2 regions of the Phytobacter palmae genome follow, and region 2 is predicted to be linked to the other one. Evidence: riboswitches for the same ligand, from Rfam matches in the RefSeq annotation. Region 2 holds a riboswitch; the other holds the start of a gene.
The links. Region 2 has a riboswitch for thiamine pyrophosphate ahead of thiB (thiamine ABC transporter substrate binding subunit). Riboswitches for the same ligand answer to the same signal wherever they lie in the genome.
Positions count from the first base shown of each region.

Region 1: it holds a riboswitch for thiamine pyrophosphate, as region 2 does, so the genes downstream of both, thiM (hydroxyethylthiazole kinase) here and thiB (thiamine ABC transporter substrate binding subunit) in region 2, are expected to answer to the same signal.

Region 1 is NZ_JBCIVJ010000003.1:176,378-184,912, forward strand. Features, by position in the region: gene trhP (prephenate-dependent tRNA uridine(34) hydroxylase TrhP) at 1-614, shown strand, start outside; gene yegS (lipid kinase YegS) at 870-1,769, shown strand; gene fbaB (class I fructose-bisphosphate aldolase) at 1,951-3,003, opposite strand; gene AAIG39_RS06035 (hypothetical protein) at 3,061-3,390, shown strand; gene AAIG39_RS06040 (fimbrial biogenesis chaperone) at 3,830-4,564, shown strand; gene AAIG39_RS06045 (fimbrial protein) at 4,589-5,599, shown strand; gene thiD (bifunctional hydroxymethylpyrimidine kinase/phosphomethylpyrimidine kinase) at 5,724-6,524, opposite strand; gene thiM (hydroxyethylthiazole kinase) at 6,521-7,309, opposite strand; TPP riboswitch at 7,344-7,440, opposite strand; gene AAIG39_RS06060 (hypothetical protein) at 7,612-8,232, shown strand; gene AAIG39_RS06065 (hypothetical protein) at 8,256-8,462, opposite strand.
Region 2 is NZ_JBCIVJ010000013.1:139,750-148,284, reverse strand. Features, by position in the region: gene thiP (thiamine/thiamine pyrophosphate ABC transporter permease ThiP) at 1-613, opposite strand, end outside; gene thiB (thiamine ABC transporter substrate binding subunit) at 589-1,572, opposite strand; TPP riboswitch at 1,606-1,706, opposite strand; gene sgrR (HTH-type transcriptional regulator SgrR) at 1,783-3,438, opposite strand; gene sgrT (glucose uptake inhibitor SgrT) at 3,526-3,678, shown strand; gene AAIG39_RS16615 (sugar efflux transporter) at 3,779-4,957, shown strand; gene AAIG39_RS16610 (MFS transporter) at 5,001-6,311, opposite strand; gene AAIG39_RS16605 (LysR family transcriptional regulator) at 6,543-7,439, shown strand; gene aroD (type I 3-dehydroquinate dehydratase) at 7,475-8,230, opposite strand; partial or broken gene AAIG39_RS16595 (MFS transporter) at 8,261-8,535, opposite strand, start outside.

The DNA.
Region 1 (8,535 bases), on a different contig from region 2:
AGTACATGACCGCGTTCGAAGACGAGCACGGCACTTACATCATGAACTCCAAAGACCTGCGCGCTATCGCCCACGTTGAGCGCCTGACGCAAATGGGCGTGCATTCGCTCAAAATCGAAGGCCGCACCAAATCCTTCTACTACTGCGCCCGCACAGCGCAGGTCTATCGCAAGGCCATTGATGATGCAGCCGCAGGCAAACCGTTTGACACCAGTCTGTTAGAAACCCTGGAAGGACTGGCACACCGTGGCTATACCGAAGGCTTTCTGCGTCGCCACACTCACGACGATTATCAGAACTACGAGTATGGTTACTCCGTTTCAGAGCGGCAGCAGTTTGTTGGCGAATTTACCGGTGAGCGTAAAGGCGAGCTGGCGGCGGTGGCGGTGAAAAACAAGTTTCTCGTTGGCGACAGCCTTGAGCTGATGACGCCGCAGGGCAACGTTAACTTCACCCTGGAACATATGGAAAATGCCAAAGGCGAAGCAATGGAGGTTGCGCCGGGAGACGGTTATACCATCTGGATGCCGGTTCCCCAGGATGTGGTGCTGGAATATGCTCTGTTAATGCGTAATTTCACTGGACAGACCACGCGAAATCCGCACGCTAAGTAATTAACCTGGGTTATTTTTTCAATCGCGAAGAATCTTAGAATCGGATCACATACCGTTGCGGTCATTATGGGTATTATCCTCATCGCTGAAAAACATAACCCATAAATGCTAGCTGTACCAGGAACCACCTCCTTAGCCTGCGTAATCTCCCTTACGCAGGCTGATTTTTTTTATCTCCGCTTTTTCCATCCTTCCAGGCGCGCTCTCCGGTCGTGAGATACACTTTGCTCATGGTATTTTCGAAGAGCGAAAAGGATGAGCAATTTTCCAGGCAGTTTATTGATCCTCAACGGTAAAAGTGCGGGTGACGATATGTTGCGCGAGGCCATTAATCTCCTGCGCAGCGAAGGGATGGATATTCAGGTGCGCGTCACCTGGGAAAAAGGTGATGCAGAGCGCTATGTGGCAGAAGCCATCGAACTGGGTGTCGAAACCGTGATTGCTGGCGGTGGCGATGGCACCATAAATGAGGTCGCCAGCGCGCTGGTACACAGTGATAGCGACAACACACCCGTGCTTGGGATTTTGCCTTTAGGCACCGCGAATGACTTTGCCACCAGCGCCGACATCCCGGAGCCCCTGGATAAAGCGCTGCAACTCGCTATCGTTGGCAAAGCGGTACCCATTGATATTGCCGAAGTGAACGGCAAAACCTGTTTTATCAATATGGCTACCGGCGGGTTCGGCACCCGTATTACCACCGAAACGCCAGAGAAACTGAAAGCCGCGCTGGGCGGTGTCTCTTATATCATTCACGGCCTGATGCGCATGGACACGCTTAAGCCAGATCGCTGCGAAATCAAGGGGGAGGATTTCCACTGGCAGGGTGACGCGCTGGTAATCGGAATCGGTAACGGACGCCAGGCTGGCGGCGGGCAACAGCTGTGTCCAGGGGCACTCATTAACGACGGGCTGCTGCAACTGCGCATTTTCACCGGTGATGAGATCCTCCCCGCCCTGTTCACCACCCTGACCCAACCGGAAGACAATCCACATGTCATTGACGGTAAATCCGCCTGGTTTGAGGTGAGCGCGCCGCACGATATCACCTTCAATCTGGACGGCGAGCCGTTAACCGGGCAGCATTTCAGTATTAACATTTTGCCTGGCGCGCTGAAATGCCGTCTGCCGCCGGACTGCCCGCTGCTCCGTTAAGCCTGACAGTATATTGACTGCGTTCGACCGGTGAAAAAGAGCCAGCGGTTGCCGACGGTGCGAGTGACCGGCAGATAAAACGGTATCTGTGCTGCAAAAAGGATGAATGAAGAGAACCACAAGCCAGCGAAAACGCATCCCTCCCCGTCTGCGCGGAGGAATGCGTTATTTATGCGGAGGTTTAGGCGATAGTAACTTTCTTATCGAGATACACATCCTGAACGGCATTTATTAATTTCACACCGTCAGCCATGGATTTTTTAAACGCCTTACGGCCAAGAATCAGGCCCATACCACCTGCACGCTTATTAATAACCGCTGTGCGCACCGCATCGCTTAAATCAGTTTCGCCGCCCGCTGCGCCGCCAGAATTAATTAACCCGGCACGTCCCATATAGCAGTTCGCCAGCTGGTAGCGCACCAGATCAATCGGGTTATCACTGGTCAATTTGCTATAGACACGTTCATCGGTATAGCCAAAGTTTACCGCTTTGTAACCGCCGTTGTTTTCCGCCATCTTCTGTTTGACGATGTCCGCACCGATGGTTGCCGCTATATGGTTTGCCTGACCGGTCAGGTCAGCGGAAACATGATAATCCACACCGTCTTTTTTGAATGCCGGATTACGCAGGTAAGCCCACAACACCGTCACCATCCCCAGCTCATGGGCACGCTCAAAGGCGGCGGAAATTTCCTCAATCTGCCGACGTGACTCCTCAGAACCAAAATAGATGGTCGCGCCAACGGCAACGGCCCCCATGTTGAACGCCTGCTCTACACTGGCATAAAGCGTCTGATCATATTCTGTGGGGTAGCTCAGGGTTTCGTTGTGGTTGAGTTTGACCAGGAACGGAATACGGTGCGCGTAACGGCGTGACACAGAGGCCAGCACGCCATAGGTGGAAGCCACACAGTTACAACCGGCTTCAATCGCCAGTTCCACAATGTTTTTGGGATCGAAATAGAGCGGGTTGGCAGCAAACGATGCCCCGGCTGAGTGTTCGATACCCTGGTCAACCGGCAAAATCGACAGATAACCCGTTTTGGCGAGTCGCCCGGTGTTATACAACGTCTGCATGTTACGCAACACCGCTGGCGAACGATTGTTATCCATCATCACACGGGTGACGTAATCCTCTCCAGGCAGGTAGAGTTGGTCGGCCGCAATGGTCGTGCAACGGTGTTGTAAGAGGGTGTCGGCATCGTTGCCGAGTAACTGCACAATATCAGTCATCGCTATACTCCCGAAAGCTCCGCACAAAGGCGGATGTTGTTTGTCCTGACCCGATGAATGGGCAAAGTAAGCCTGGTACTGATTGTCGAGGCTTGCCACCGCATCGCATTTTTTCAGCATTTTCTGGTGGCACGTTTCGGCTGGTGGTTTACCACCGTGATTACGTGTCTCTCTTGCCAGCGCTGTGCGATTAGCGGCACTGGCGCGGTTTACGATAATTTTAGGGTCCGGGTTCCGGACTCTATTTCCGCCTTCGCCTCATCTTTTCGTCCGGAGAGGGGAAATCAGCTATTCATGGAAGCGCGCAATCCCAGCGCCAGACAGAATAAGGTCATTCTGAATGATAAATATCTCACGCTGACGAATCTCATTTTTATGATCCCCTGACTGGCAGTAAGCTACATACTCCATTAATTTCGTACTTTCCCCACTCACCAGGCATTTGCATGATAAACATTCCAGAAATTCAGAATACCTGCAAAGTTTAATTTAACAAGAACAAAAAACCACATAAATTATTTCGAAGCACTTTCTTAAAATATATCAATTCACCTTCGCTATGCTTCCAATTCATTAATGGCGAGCCCCCCATGAAACAGAATTATTTACAACCACCACAAAATAGCTAAATGTGAATCAAACCCGCAACTGGAAGCCTGAGGCGACAATCCTGTACATTTCGCAAAAAACGATACTATACTACGCCGCAAAGCAACCCCGACCTGCCAATAACACAAACCATACACATCATGAATTAAAAAATAATTATTATAGTCTCTACAAATATATCTAAAACAAAATATTCCACATGGAGGTGGGAATAAAAATGAAAATGCTTTGTTCACTACTTTTCCTGAGTACGCTTCTTCTTTTATTTGCCGCGCCCTCCCGGGCAGGCATTCAGCTCGACAGCACCCGTGTTATCTATCCTGCCGATAAACGCGAAGTCACGCTCGCGATAACCAATCACGCCGATACGCCACGTCTGATTCATGCATGGGTTGATAATGGCGACTCTGATAGCAGTGCGCAAAGCAACGCCACACCGTTTATTGTTATGCCGCACATTTTTCGCCTTGACCCGGATAAAGACCAGACGCTGCGTATCATATTTACAGACGGCAATGTTCCGCAGGATCGTGAGTCTGTCTTCTGGCTCAATGTGCTGGAGATTCAGCCCAAACATACGGAGAAACAGGCTGACCGCAATACGATGAAAGTCACCATTCGCACCCGTCTGAAGCTGTTTTATCGCCCGCAGGGTTTAGCCGGTTCGCCAAAAGATGCGCTAACACAACTTCGCTGGCGGCGCGTCCCGCAGAAAAAAGGCTATGCCGTCGAATGTGAGAACCCGACGCCGTGGAATATCTCGTTTAACCATGTCGGGCTGAAAGGTGAGTCATTGGGCGATGAAGCGAGACAGAGTGGCATGTGCCCGGCAAAAGGGAAAAGAACCTTTTCGCTAAGGTGGATGCCGGAAAATGCCGGGGGAGAACTGACACTGATTACAATTGACGATTTTGGTGGCTATCACACAGAGGAAGTGAATTACAGCCGTTAAATATTTTGCTATAAGGTTTGAAAAATGAAAAAATTACAGATAGCCATAAACTTATCTCTGCTTCTCGGTTTGTATATTGTTGCTCCATACAGTCAGGCCGGATGCTCAACAACACAACTGATGCAATTTACCTCTAATATCCCCGCGGGCACAACCCTTGCCATTCCGCGAGATATGACAACCGGGCCTGTAGGGAATGTCATATCAATACCAGATAGCCCCTCAGGAGCATTTAACTGCTGGGGTGGAACTTCATTTGCCATGCTTCGCTTTGCATCTGCAATGGAACAGTCAAGTATTGCTGGGGTTTATAAAACGAATATTGCGGGGATTGGCGTAAAAATATCAGACACAGGTTTTCCAAAGGGGAGTGTTGCCGCGTTAAGTAATGACGTACAAAAATGGTATACCTATGGCACAGGTCCCTATACTGGAGCGGGCTGGCTAACAGGAATTAAATTACAGTTTTATATTACTGGGCCTGTGTCGACCGGAATAATTACACTACCAACCCCAACTGTCGAACTCTGGGCAAATGATAGCCTTACTACTGCTAACGGCGCGCGCTATGTCATATTAAGCGTTGGTGGTTCAGTAACAGTAAAAACTCAGTCCTGCGAAACGCCCAATATCTCGGTCGATCTGGATAAGCACGAGAACGCAGAATTCTCCGGTATTAATTCTAAAAGCTCAGCAAAAGCTTTTGACTTCCAAATCAAAAATTGCAGTGCTGGTATGAATTCCGTGAATTACACCTTCTCGCCGGCGGCGGGTGTTACCTTAAAAGAGAGCGGCACGGCAAATCAATACATCACCCTTGATGCCAGCTCCACCGCCAGTGGTGTCGGCATTCAGATGTTATACAACGATGGTTCCATCGTGCCGTTTAACAGTAAAATCAACTATGCCGGTTACAATAAAACAATCGGCGGCAGTTACATCATCCCGATGAAAGCGCGTTATATCCAGACCGCCAGTAATATCAGAGGCGGTACCGCCAATTCTGCCGTCGAATTTACGATGTCATACGAATAGGGTTCAGCACTGCATTTTCCCTCTCACCCCGACCCTCTCCCTCAGGGTGAGGGCGAATTTCAGTGCGTGGCCTGGCCCGGATAACGTATTTACGCCGCCATCCGGGAATCGCGCACGTCTCCTCTCACCACCATTGATGAAAATGGTGCACCGGGCCAATGCCCTGCCCCACTTCCAGCGTGTCCGCCTGCGCCAGTGCCGCCGACAGCCAGCGCTTGGCCTCGCTGATCGTTGCGGCCCAGTCCGCATGGCGTGGACGCAATGCCGCCAGCGCAGCCGACAACGTACAGCCCGTGCCGTGGGTGTTTTTGGTTTTTATCCTTGGGGCGGTAAAACGTTCGGCGCCATTACGGGTGAACAACCAGTCCGGGCTTTCATCATTATCCAGATGTCCTCCTTTCATTAGCACCGCCTCACACCCCAGCGCCAGCAACGCCCGGCCCTGTTCATGCATCTCGCGTTCATTGCACGCATGAGAGGCATCCAGCAGCGCAGCGGCCTCGGGCAGATTGGGAGTGATCAGCGACACCTGTGGCAACAGATGTTCCCGCAGCGCCTTCACCGCCGTGGGGGAAAGCAACGGGTCGCCGCTTTTTGCCAGCATGACGGTATCAAGCACCACATTTTGCACCTTATAACGACGCAAGCGCTCCGCCACCGCTTCTACAATATCGGTTTCTGCCAGCATACCAATTTTAGTGGTGTCAATTCGCACATCGCTGAATACCGAATCCAGTTGCGCGGCGACAAAATCGGGCGCAATGCGATAAACCGACTGCACGCCACGGGTATTTTGCGCCACCAGTGCGGTAATGACCGAGCACCCATAGGCGCCCAGCGCCGAAAAGGTTTTCAGATCGGCCTGAATCCCCGCCCCGCCGCTCGGATCTGTTCCGGCAATGGTCAGTGCATTGATCCGTTTCATGCCAGCCCCTCCCCGTGAAGCGCATAGAGCGCATCAAGAAACGCAGGAATAAAGCTGCCAGGCCCACGCGTTGTTGCCACCGCCAGGCTGCCCGCCTGCGCCATAAAGGCACAGCCCGCCGCCACGTTATACAGGCGGTCGCCCGGCAATGCGCAGCAGGCAGCAACCACTGCCGACAGTGCGCAGCCCGTTCCCACCACCCGGGTCATCAGCACATCGCCGCCCGTAACACGTAGGGTACGAAAACCATCAGTGATGTAATCCACCTCACCGGTCACCGCAACGATAGCCCCGGTCTGGCGGGCCAGCGCCTGGGCTGCAGGCAGCGCGGCAATAGCCGTGTCCGTAGTATCAACGCCACGCCCACCACTGCTCATACCACCGAGCGCCATAACTTCCGAAGCATTGCCGCGTATGGCGGCAGGTTGCAAAGCCAGAAGCTCACGACAAAAATCACTGCGAAAAGCTAACGCCCCGACGGCAACCGGATCCAGCGTCCAGGGTTTACGAGCGGCGTTGGCGCTCAAAATAGCCGTATGCATCGCATCGGCGCGGTCCCGGGTCAGCGTGCCGACATTAATCAGCAACGCGTCCGCAATGGCGGCAAATTGCTGCGCTTCGTCGCGCTCAATCACCATCGCCGGGGACGCACCTAACGCCAGCAGGACATTAGCCGTGAAGGTCTGCACCACATCGTTAGTCATGCAGTGGACAAGCGGCGTACATTTACGAAACTGCTGAAGAATTTGCGCGATTTGCGCGCGGTGAAGCAGGTCAGGTTGCATCGATTCGCTCCTGCCTGGCGTGAAGAAGGGATGCCGGGCAGGCATCTGACTTCCCTACGCTGGCATTATCCAGATCAGGTAATACGGGTATTTCTCAGCCTTCACGAAGAAGGGCACCCCGAGTCAAATAAAATCAATGAGTTGTGATTAACGTCTGTTAATCCCGGATCAGGATAAAGCGACGAAGAAGTCTTGTAAACGGCAAAAGCGGTCCTTATGGGCAATGTGTGACAGGTTGAGTGACACAATGTGTGCCATGTAGAATGCTCTTAAGTCGTCAACTACCGCATAAAAAAGAGGTCATGATGGATTTACAAGCATGGGATAACGTTATCTCTATCGCTTCGAATGCTGTAACAGCGTTTAGTGTGGTTGGCGGCGTCGTCTTCGGAGGGGCTAAACTTCAGGAGATGGTGAAGACCAGAAAAATGGAGCGGGCACTTGATTCGGCAATCGCTCTCAAAGAAGAAATTGATGGCACCAGAAGCCGTTACAATCGTATGCGCTTTGACTTAAACCGCATCATGACTTTTCTCGACACACTGGCGAAATCAGGACAAAGAGCAGACGAAGAACGCTATTATCATATTCAAGACTCCTTGAAAGATATGACGGAAAATACCTTTCGCATTGGTAGCTCTTTTATCAAATTACGTCACTATAATGTTCTGATTAAAGAGGTTTCCTGGGAGCCATTCAACGCCCTTCTTCGTTCTGCTGGTAATACGCAAATTGCCATCTCAAAACTGATGACTCTCATCATGCAGGCTTTGCTTAAAGAACAGATAACACCAGAAGAATTCATGACAATACGCGACGCTTATGATGAACATGGCGCAAAGATGAAAGATGTTAATCACGCCATCTCTGAATTAGATATTATTAATTTTGATAACCTTTTTGATTTCAGAAAAGTACATTAAAAAATCCGGAATTAACCCGGCTCTCATGTTTTCAGTTTTTTCTTTCGCTGCTGCTCATAGTGAGCTAATGCTGACTCCCAACCGTAATCATTCACCCGCTGCAAAAAAGTGCTGCGTGGAAAGTCGAAATATCTCGCAAGGGCTGACAGATTCAGCCAGCTATTGGATCGGTTATCAAGACTCATAGCCAGAAACGGTAGCCCCTTCGAATTGAACAGTTTCATGTGCATGTGAAAATTTCCTTTCCTTTGCTTCGCCTGGCAGCGGGGGCAATGCGTTACCACATCACCGCTGTGTGTTTAT
Region 2 (8,535 bases):
TGAAAATAAGGGCCGCGACTGGCGGGATCTGGCGGCGTAGCCATGGCCACTCGACATAGCGGAAGAAAGACCAGCCGCGCATACCTAGCTGAGCGGCCAGCTGTCGCTGCTCGCCGGGGATCTGCTCCAGTGTCTGTAGCAACAGACGGGCGGCCATCGGCAGGTTAAAAAAGACGTGTGCCAGTAGAATGCCGGACAATCCATACGGTGAAAATGTCCAGTCCAGACCTGCCGCGCGAAATGCGGATGCAAGCCAGCCCTGGCGGCCATAAACACTCAGAATTCCAAATACCCCAACCAGTACCGGGAGGATCAGGGTCATCGCGCACAGGCGCAGCAGGGCAAGACGACCGGGGAAGCGTCGCCGATAGAGTGCGCGGGCAAGAAAAATGGCCGGTGCGACAGAAAGTAGCGCCGACAAAAAGGCCTGCCAGAAAGAGAAACGCACCACATGCCACAGATAGCTATCATCAAGGAACACCGCCAGATGGGCCGTAGGAGCGTTGTTCCAGAGTGCGAGAAACGCGGAGAGGGCCACCACCACCATCAGTGTGGCGGCGGCCATTCCGGGAATCAGCCAGCCGAAGGTTAGCGGCTGACGGCGCGTTGCCATGCGTTAATCCATTCGCCGCGCTGGGTCGCGACGTCTTGCGGGGAATATTCCAGCGAGGTCTGTGGTTTCACCAGGGTGTCGAATCCGGCAGGCAGCGAGACATTGCTGATCGGATACATCCAGTTGCCGGTCGGGATGGTATTCTGGAATGCCGGAGAGACCATGAATTTCAGGAACTTCTCTGCCAGTTCCGGCTGCTTGCTGGCGGCGGTTCGGGCAGCAACTTCAACCTGCAGGTAGTGGCCTTCGCTAAAGGCGGCGGCTGCGTAGTTATCTTTCTTCTCTTCAATAATGTGATAGGCCGGAGAAGTGGTATAGCTCAACACCAGGTCGCCTTCCCCTTTCAGGAACAGACCGTATGCTTCGCTCCAGCCTTTGGTGACGGTCACGGTTTTGGCTGCCAGTTTTTGCCAGGCTTCCGGAGCTTTATCGCCGTAGACTTTCTGCATCCACAGCAGCAGGCCTAGACCTGGCGTGCTGGTACGCGGATCTTCATAAATTACGCGCCATTTCTGATCGCTTTCCACCAGTTCTTTCAGGCTCTTCGGCGGGTTTTTCAGTTTATTTTTGTCATACACGAACGCGAACCAGCCGTAATCGAAGGGAACGAAGGTATCGTTTTTCCAGCCGCCGGGCACGGTAACGGCATCGGCTGAAATTCCGCTTTTAGCGAACAGTTTGGTCTGCGTGGCGGCTTCAAGCAGGTTGTTATCCAGCCCCAGCACGACGTCCGCTTTGCTGTTTTTACCTTCCATACGCAGGCGGTTAAGCAGTGATACGCCATCTTCCAGCGCGACAAATTTCAACTCACAGTTGCAGTCGGTTTCGAAGGCTTTTTTTACCGCTGGTCCCGGCCCCCATTCCGCAGAGAAGGAGTCGTAGGTGTAAACGGTCAGGGTCGGTTTCGCGAAAGCGGGAGCTGCGGCAAGCAGCAGGAATGGCAGAACTTTTTTAAGCACTTTGCACCTCAAAAATGGGTGGCAAAGAGGATTTTAAGCGATAGCCTCAAATCCCTTCGCCGGCGTTATCCGGATCAGGTTCGACGGGTATTTTCTCAGCACACGCTTTTGGCGCAGCACCCCGTTGAGCACCGCGCCATTGTAATGATTTTGTAAGTTTTCTCAAAGCGCCCCTTCATCATTCAGCAGGAAGAGCCAGAAACTCTATGATTACGGGTCGGGCGGGGCGAACCATGCGGATTTGAAGTCAAACCAGCCAAGGGTGTTCATCCGCAGGCCGCGCATACTGCGCTGACCCTGAATCCGCAGCCAGTGGTGAATCAGCGGAACCATGGTTTTGCTTGCCAGTAACTGCTGACACCAGACGGCCAGATTCATATCTCCGGCGCGCCAGCGCTCAGCATCGGCCTGCCAGTCCAGCGGAACGCAGTGTTGAATCAGCGGAACTTCATACAAATGCGTGAAGAGGGAGAAATCGAGTGGCAGCGTGAAGTTGGCACTATTGAGCCAGATATCGCTGATGATATCGCCGCGGTGCCACTCTTCGTAATCCACCTCTTGTATCTCCAGTCGCACGTCATGTTGCGCCAGTAGCTTGCTCATGGTGTTGGCAATGGCTTTGTGCTCGTTATGATCGCGGTAGAAGGTCAGAGTGAGCGATTCCAGCCCCGCTGGTTTTTCACCACTCCCGGGGCGCGCATGGTGCCAGCGTGGCAGAAGGCCGTACGCCGGAAACCAGTACTGCTGATAATGTTCTTCTGCATGGTAGAGCAGCCGGGTGGGTGAGAGAACCTGGCTTACCCAGTCGCGAACGGCCTGGTTTGCTCCCCGATGCGAGCGGGCGTCGAAGAGTAAATAATAGCAGCCCTCTTCAAGGCGGCTTTCGACTGCTTTTTCGCCGTCGGTTGGCCCGTCGATGGTCAGGCCACCGTTAGGTTCATCACCAATTTCTGGCAGCACCCAGACGTTAACTTCATCAATAAGCGCGCGATAACCGAAGTAATCATCAAATGCATGGATTTTCAGCTGGTTATTGTTATTGCGGGTGACCGCATAAGGCCCGGTGCCGACAGGATGGCTGGAGAAATTAGCCATTGAGCTCCACTCCTGCGGCAGGATCATCGCGGGCACATGCCCCATTAGCCAGGGCAGCCAGTTGTCCGGCTGCGACAGATGAATATCCAGCGTCCAGGGCGTCGGTGAGACAACCTGAGTGATATGCGAATAGAGCGGCAGCGTACAGACGCGATCGAGAGAAGCAATGACATCGCGCATTTCGAGTTCACGGCCATGGTGAAAATGGATGCCGGGACGTAAATAAAAACGCCAGTGAAGCGGCGTGATCGCTTTCCAGTGATGCGCGATATCGGCTTCGAGTTCCCCATTTTCCTCATTTATGCGTGTCAGTGCGCTAAAAATCTGCCGGGCCATGTGGGTTTCAGATCGTCGCAGTGCAGTACCTGGCAGCAGATTACGCAGCGGACGGTAGTACAAAACCCGCAGAATATGCCGCCCCTGGCGGAAGCTGCGGCCTAAATGCGAGATCAGCATCTGGCGGACTGCGCTCTTATCACCCACCAGTTGAACCAGTTGCTCGATACGATCCTGTTCCAGCAAGTCCTCTGCGCGCTGTTGTTGTAAGGCGAGGCCTGTATAGAGAAAAGTCAGGCGCGAACGCTTGCCACGACCGGCTTCCGCCTCCCAGGTCAGCCAGCCGCGCTCTTGCATGGTATTGAGCAGAGTGCGCATATGGCGACGGGAACAGCTCAGCAGATCGGCCAACTCATTGAGCGTTGTCTCCTGAGATTTCCCGTCGCAACATTGCCACAAACGAATGAATTGTTGCTGCAGGCGACCTGACGACATAAAAGGGGAACTCCTGATGAAAAGTCAGCAATTTATTTATCCCTATATTAAGCCAATAATCTTCCGTGATGAAGCGAGGAGGTGGCTATGAAGAGATCGTCTACACCGCAATTTTACTTAGCGTATTTTCGCGCGACGCAGGATACGTCCCGCTTCTTTCGTCTGAGTACGAAACAGCGGCTGAAAATGCTTGAAGAATTAATGCAGTGGGAAGTGACAGTCCCGGTCTCTGAACCCTGAAACGCGTCCATCATGTGTGACTGAGTATTGGTGCTAATCACCACGCCAGCAGTTATTATCTGCTGGCTTTTTTCGTTTCTTTCGCATGCAAGGGATCTTTATGCTCTGGTTAGTCACGATGGGACGTCGCCTTAACGGTGTCTTCGTCGCTTTTATGGTCGTCGCGTTTATGATCGGTGTTGCCGGTGCTTTGCAGGCCCCAACGCTGAGCCTGTTTCTGAGTCGCGAGGTGGGGGCGCAACCGTTTTGGGTTGGACTGTTTTATACCGTTAACGCCATTGCCGGGATCCTGGTCAGCCTTGGGCTGGCAAAGCGCTCTGACCAGCAGGGCGATCGCAAAAAACTGATTATGTTTTGCTGTCTGATGGCGGTGGGTAACGCCCTTCTGTTTGCTTTCAATCGCCATTATCTGACCTTGATCACCTGTGGCGTGATGCTGGCGTCGCTGGCAAGTACTGCTATGCCGCAACTCTTCGCGCTGGCACGGGAATACGCGGACAGCTCGGCGCGTGAAGTGGTGATGTTCAGCTCCATCATGCGTGCGCAAATTTCAGTGGCATGGGTTGTTGGCCCGCCAATGGCCTTTATGCTGGCGCTCAACTACGGCTTTACCGCTATGTACTCGATTGCCGCCGGTATCTTCGTTATCAGTCTGGTGCTGGTGGCTTTGTGGTTGCCCTCTGTGAAGCGGATTGAGCAGCCTGCGGATATTGCCGTCACAGAGGTCAGCGGCTGGAGCAATAAAAATGTGCGTATGTTGTTTATCGCCTCGACGATGATGTGGACCTGCAACACGATGTACATCATTGATATGCCGCTGTGGATAAGCAGCGAGCTTGCTCTACCGGACAGTCTGGCCGGGGTGTTAATGGGAACGGCCGCAGGGCTGGAGATTCCGGCGATGATCCTCGCGGGTTACTATGTTAAGCGCTTTGGTAAACGCAAGATGATGGTCAGCGCGGTGGCGGCGGGTGTGCTCTTTTATGTGGGGCTTATCCTGTTCCACAGCCGTGAAGCGTTGCTTGGTTTGCAGATCTTCAACGCTATTTTTATTGGAATTATTGCCGGTATAGGCATGTTATGGTTCCAGGATCTCATGCCAGGCCGCGCTGGGTCCGCGACGACGCTGTTCACCAACAGTATCTCTACGGGAGTGATCCTCGCCGGGGTTATACAGGGCGCACTGGCGCAAAGCTTCGGCCATGCGAAGGTTTACTGGGTGATTGCGATGCTCTCGCTGATAACGCTCTTTTTGACCAGCCGGGTCAAGGACGTCTGATGTGAAAAGCCGCTCCCGGTAGGCTGTTGCCGGGAGCAGAGGGTTATTTCAATTCAATGCGTTTGATATCGCCAATGATGAAAATATAAGCGACAACGCCAATCAGTGCCGTCAGGCCAATATAGATAAGTGCATAGAAAAAATTCCCGGTACCGGAGATAATAAAGCCAATAATCAGCGGCGTAATAATAGACGCCATGTTTGCGCAAAAATTAAAAATCCCACCCGTCAGTCCCGCCATGTTTTTTGGAGCAATGTCGGAAATTAACGTCCAGCCTAGACCAACCATCCCCTGGCCGAAAAAGGCAACGGACATAATCACAATCACCAGCGTATTATTCGATACCCAATTCGCTGAGATAATAAAACTGGAGAGCAGCAGACCGGAGATGATCGGTAGCTTTCTGCTGACATTTACAGATGCAGTCTTTTTTAATAACTTATCTGAAATCCATCCGCCAAAAATGATGCCCACCGCCGCCGAGAGAAACGGCCAGGTCGCAAAAAAACCGACGTGCAGCCACGGGAGATGCCGCTCGTGTGCGAGGTAGGTGGGAAACCATGTCAGAAAGAACACCAGCGTGGTGTTACCTGCAAATTGCCCTAAGCTAGCGCCAATGACCTGCCGACAGCACAGCAGTTTTTTTGCATCCGGCCAGTTAAAGGGGATGTTTTCACTGTTTTTATCTTTATTTCCAACGCCAATGTATTCCAGCTCTTCTTTGTTTGCTGTTGTTGATTCATGGGGCTCTTTATAAAATTTCCACCATACAAACGTAAAGGCAATACCAAGTGCGCCGGTGATAAAAAATAATGTTCTCCAGCCATGGTGTTCAAGTATTAAAAATAAAATGGGGGAGAAAGCAGCCAGGCCAATATATTCTCCGACGGTATAGGTCGCTGTTGCCCGGGCGCGTTCATGTTGTGGAAACCATGTTCCTACGACGCGGCTGTTAACCGGGAAACAAGGCGCTTCACTGATCCCCAGGCCTAAACGGAATAGCAACAGAGATTTTAATCCTACCGAAAAACTTTGCAGTAAGGTAAAAGTTGACCAGAAAAAAATAGAAAGGGCGTAGGTTATTTTGTTTCCGAAGCGATCTAAGAACATTCCTCCGGGAATTTGTGCCAGTGCGTAGGTCCAGGCAAAGGCGGAGAAGACGATACCCATCATGGCGGGATCGATATGGATCTCATTGCTTAATGCCGGAGCGACAATACCCAGGATGGTACGATCCAGATAATTGATCATCGTACCAACAGACAATAACAATAAAATTACAATTCGCGCTTTGGTTCGTTTCTGTTGGCCTGCTAATGGCACAGCATTCTCCTGGCTGATACTTGTCCTCATGTTAGTTTCCTTTAATATTTAAAATATTTTTGCATATTACTCAATATGCAGAAATACTTTAGCTTTCCTCTCTTTATTTTCACGCTATAAACTAACAGTTAACATATTATTCACCACATCATATGAATATTTGATATTGCCCAGGAAATGATGTTTTACCTCCTGAGGGTTATCTCTGTTGTGCTATATTTAACACAATGCATTTAATTTTATATTATACGGTCAAAAATAATGAACCTAAAGCAACTTTATTATTTTAAGCGTTTATCAGAAACGGAGCATTACACTGAAGCGGCCTCCAGCCTCTTCATCACTCAACCCTCCTTAAGTCACGCCATCTCTGAGCTGGAGAAGGAGCTTGGCGTATCCTTGTTTGCCAGAAAAGGTCGAAATGTTGAAATTACGCAAAATGGAAAACGCTTTCTTCCCTATGTCGAAGATGCACTGACATCGCTGGAAAATGGTCGCATGACTTTACAAAAAAGCGGTCTGGAAAATAAGGAGAATATTCGCATTGCCTTTATATACACAATGGGTGAATATGTTGTTCCACAGTTAATTCACAAATATTCCACTCTTCCTTCCCGACACAATGTGACCTTCTCCTTTACTCAAGGAACCTCACTGACTTTATTGCAGGAACTTAAAGCGGGCAAAAGCGATTTAACGATTTGCTCATATATCCCTGATGAACCAGATATCGATTTTATTCCTATTATTCAGCAGGAGTTGGTGGTCGTTACCGCGAAAGATCATCCACTGGCACGCTTGTATCAGAATGAAGTGGATCTTGTGGAGACGATTCACTACCCATATATCTACTTTTCAGAGAACAGCGGCTTACGGCCGTTTATCGATAATGTCTTTATGCAGCAAAAACTGGTGCCTGATATTGCCTGTTATGTTGATGAGGATACGGCGATGGCGGGGCTGGTCAGTATTGATTACGGTATTGCAATCATGCCAAGAATTTCTGCACTCTCGTATTACAACGTCCATATTCTGGCGATTAAAAATAAGATCCCGCCGCGTTATATTTACCTGGCGACCATGAAAGATCGCGTACTTTCACCAGCTATTCAGTCATTCAGAAACTTCATCATTGATGACAGCCAGAAAAAGCGCTAACAAAAAGCCCGGAGAAAGGCTCCGGGCTTTCTTTTTTAATACAGAATATCCATCAGTTCGCGCAGCTCTTTGATGGCAATCTGTCCTGGTGCCGAGGCCTGACCTACGGTACCGAACGTCATCGCTGAACCAAACAGGCGACCCGTCACACGACTGATACCGCCCATTTTTGCCATCGACATGGTAATAATGGGGCGTGTCGCGTATTTCTCTTTCATGGTCAACGTGGCAGAGAGCAGCGTTAGTACATCCTGTGGCGTTTGCGGCATTACCGCAATTTTCGGCAGGTCTGCGCCCAAATCCTGCATGCGGCGAAGACGGTAGATGATATCTTCCTGTGCAGGTGTTTTATGGAAATCATGATTACTCATGATAACTTTAACACCGGCGCCATGTGCCGCATCAATCACCGCACGAATCTTCGCTTCATCATTAAACAGCTCAATATCAATCAGATCGACCAGACCACTACTGGCTGCCTGATGATTAAGCTCGAAATAGGCTTCATCGCTGATTTCTGTTTCGCCGCCTTCTTTTTTACTGCGGAAGGTGAACAGTAGCGGAATGTCGGTCAGAATCTGACGAAGATCGCTAAGCGCCTGGTGCACATGCTGTGGTTCGCGAACTTGCGTAAAGTGGTCGATACGCCATTCGATAAGATCGGCACCAGCTGTGGCCAGCGTCCGGGCATTTGCTTTCAGTTCGTCGAGCGTTTTGCCGATCAGCGGCACACAGATAAGTGTGGTCCCTTCCTGAAAGGTGATGTTTTTAACCGTTACTGCTTTAGTCATTTTGGTATCCATAATTTTCTCGCCGAACCGTCAGGCTGTGGCGGTTGCGCGTACCGTTTTTTGGGCGGCGCGAGCCTGAAACTGACGATAACCGATGTAAAGCGCAATCACAAAGCCGATTATGGCGATAATCAAATCAAACCACATAATGCTGGCGATGCTGATTTTGGACAGTTTCGCCGTAATCAACGGGATAGTGAAGCTGGCAATACTGCCGGCGGTGTAGAAGATCCCGGTGGCTTTACCTTTCCCGTTCGGGAAGCTCATCGCCATGATGGTTGCGCCCAGTTGCAATACTCCACCAG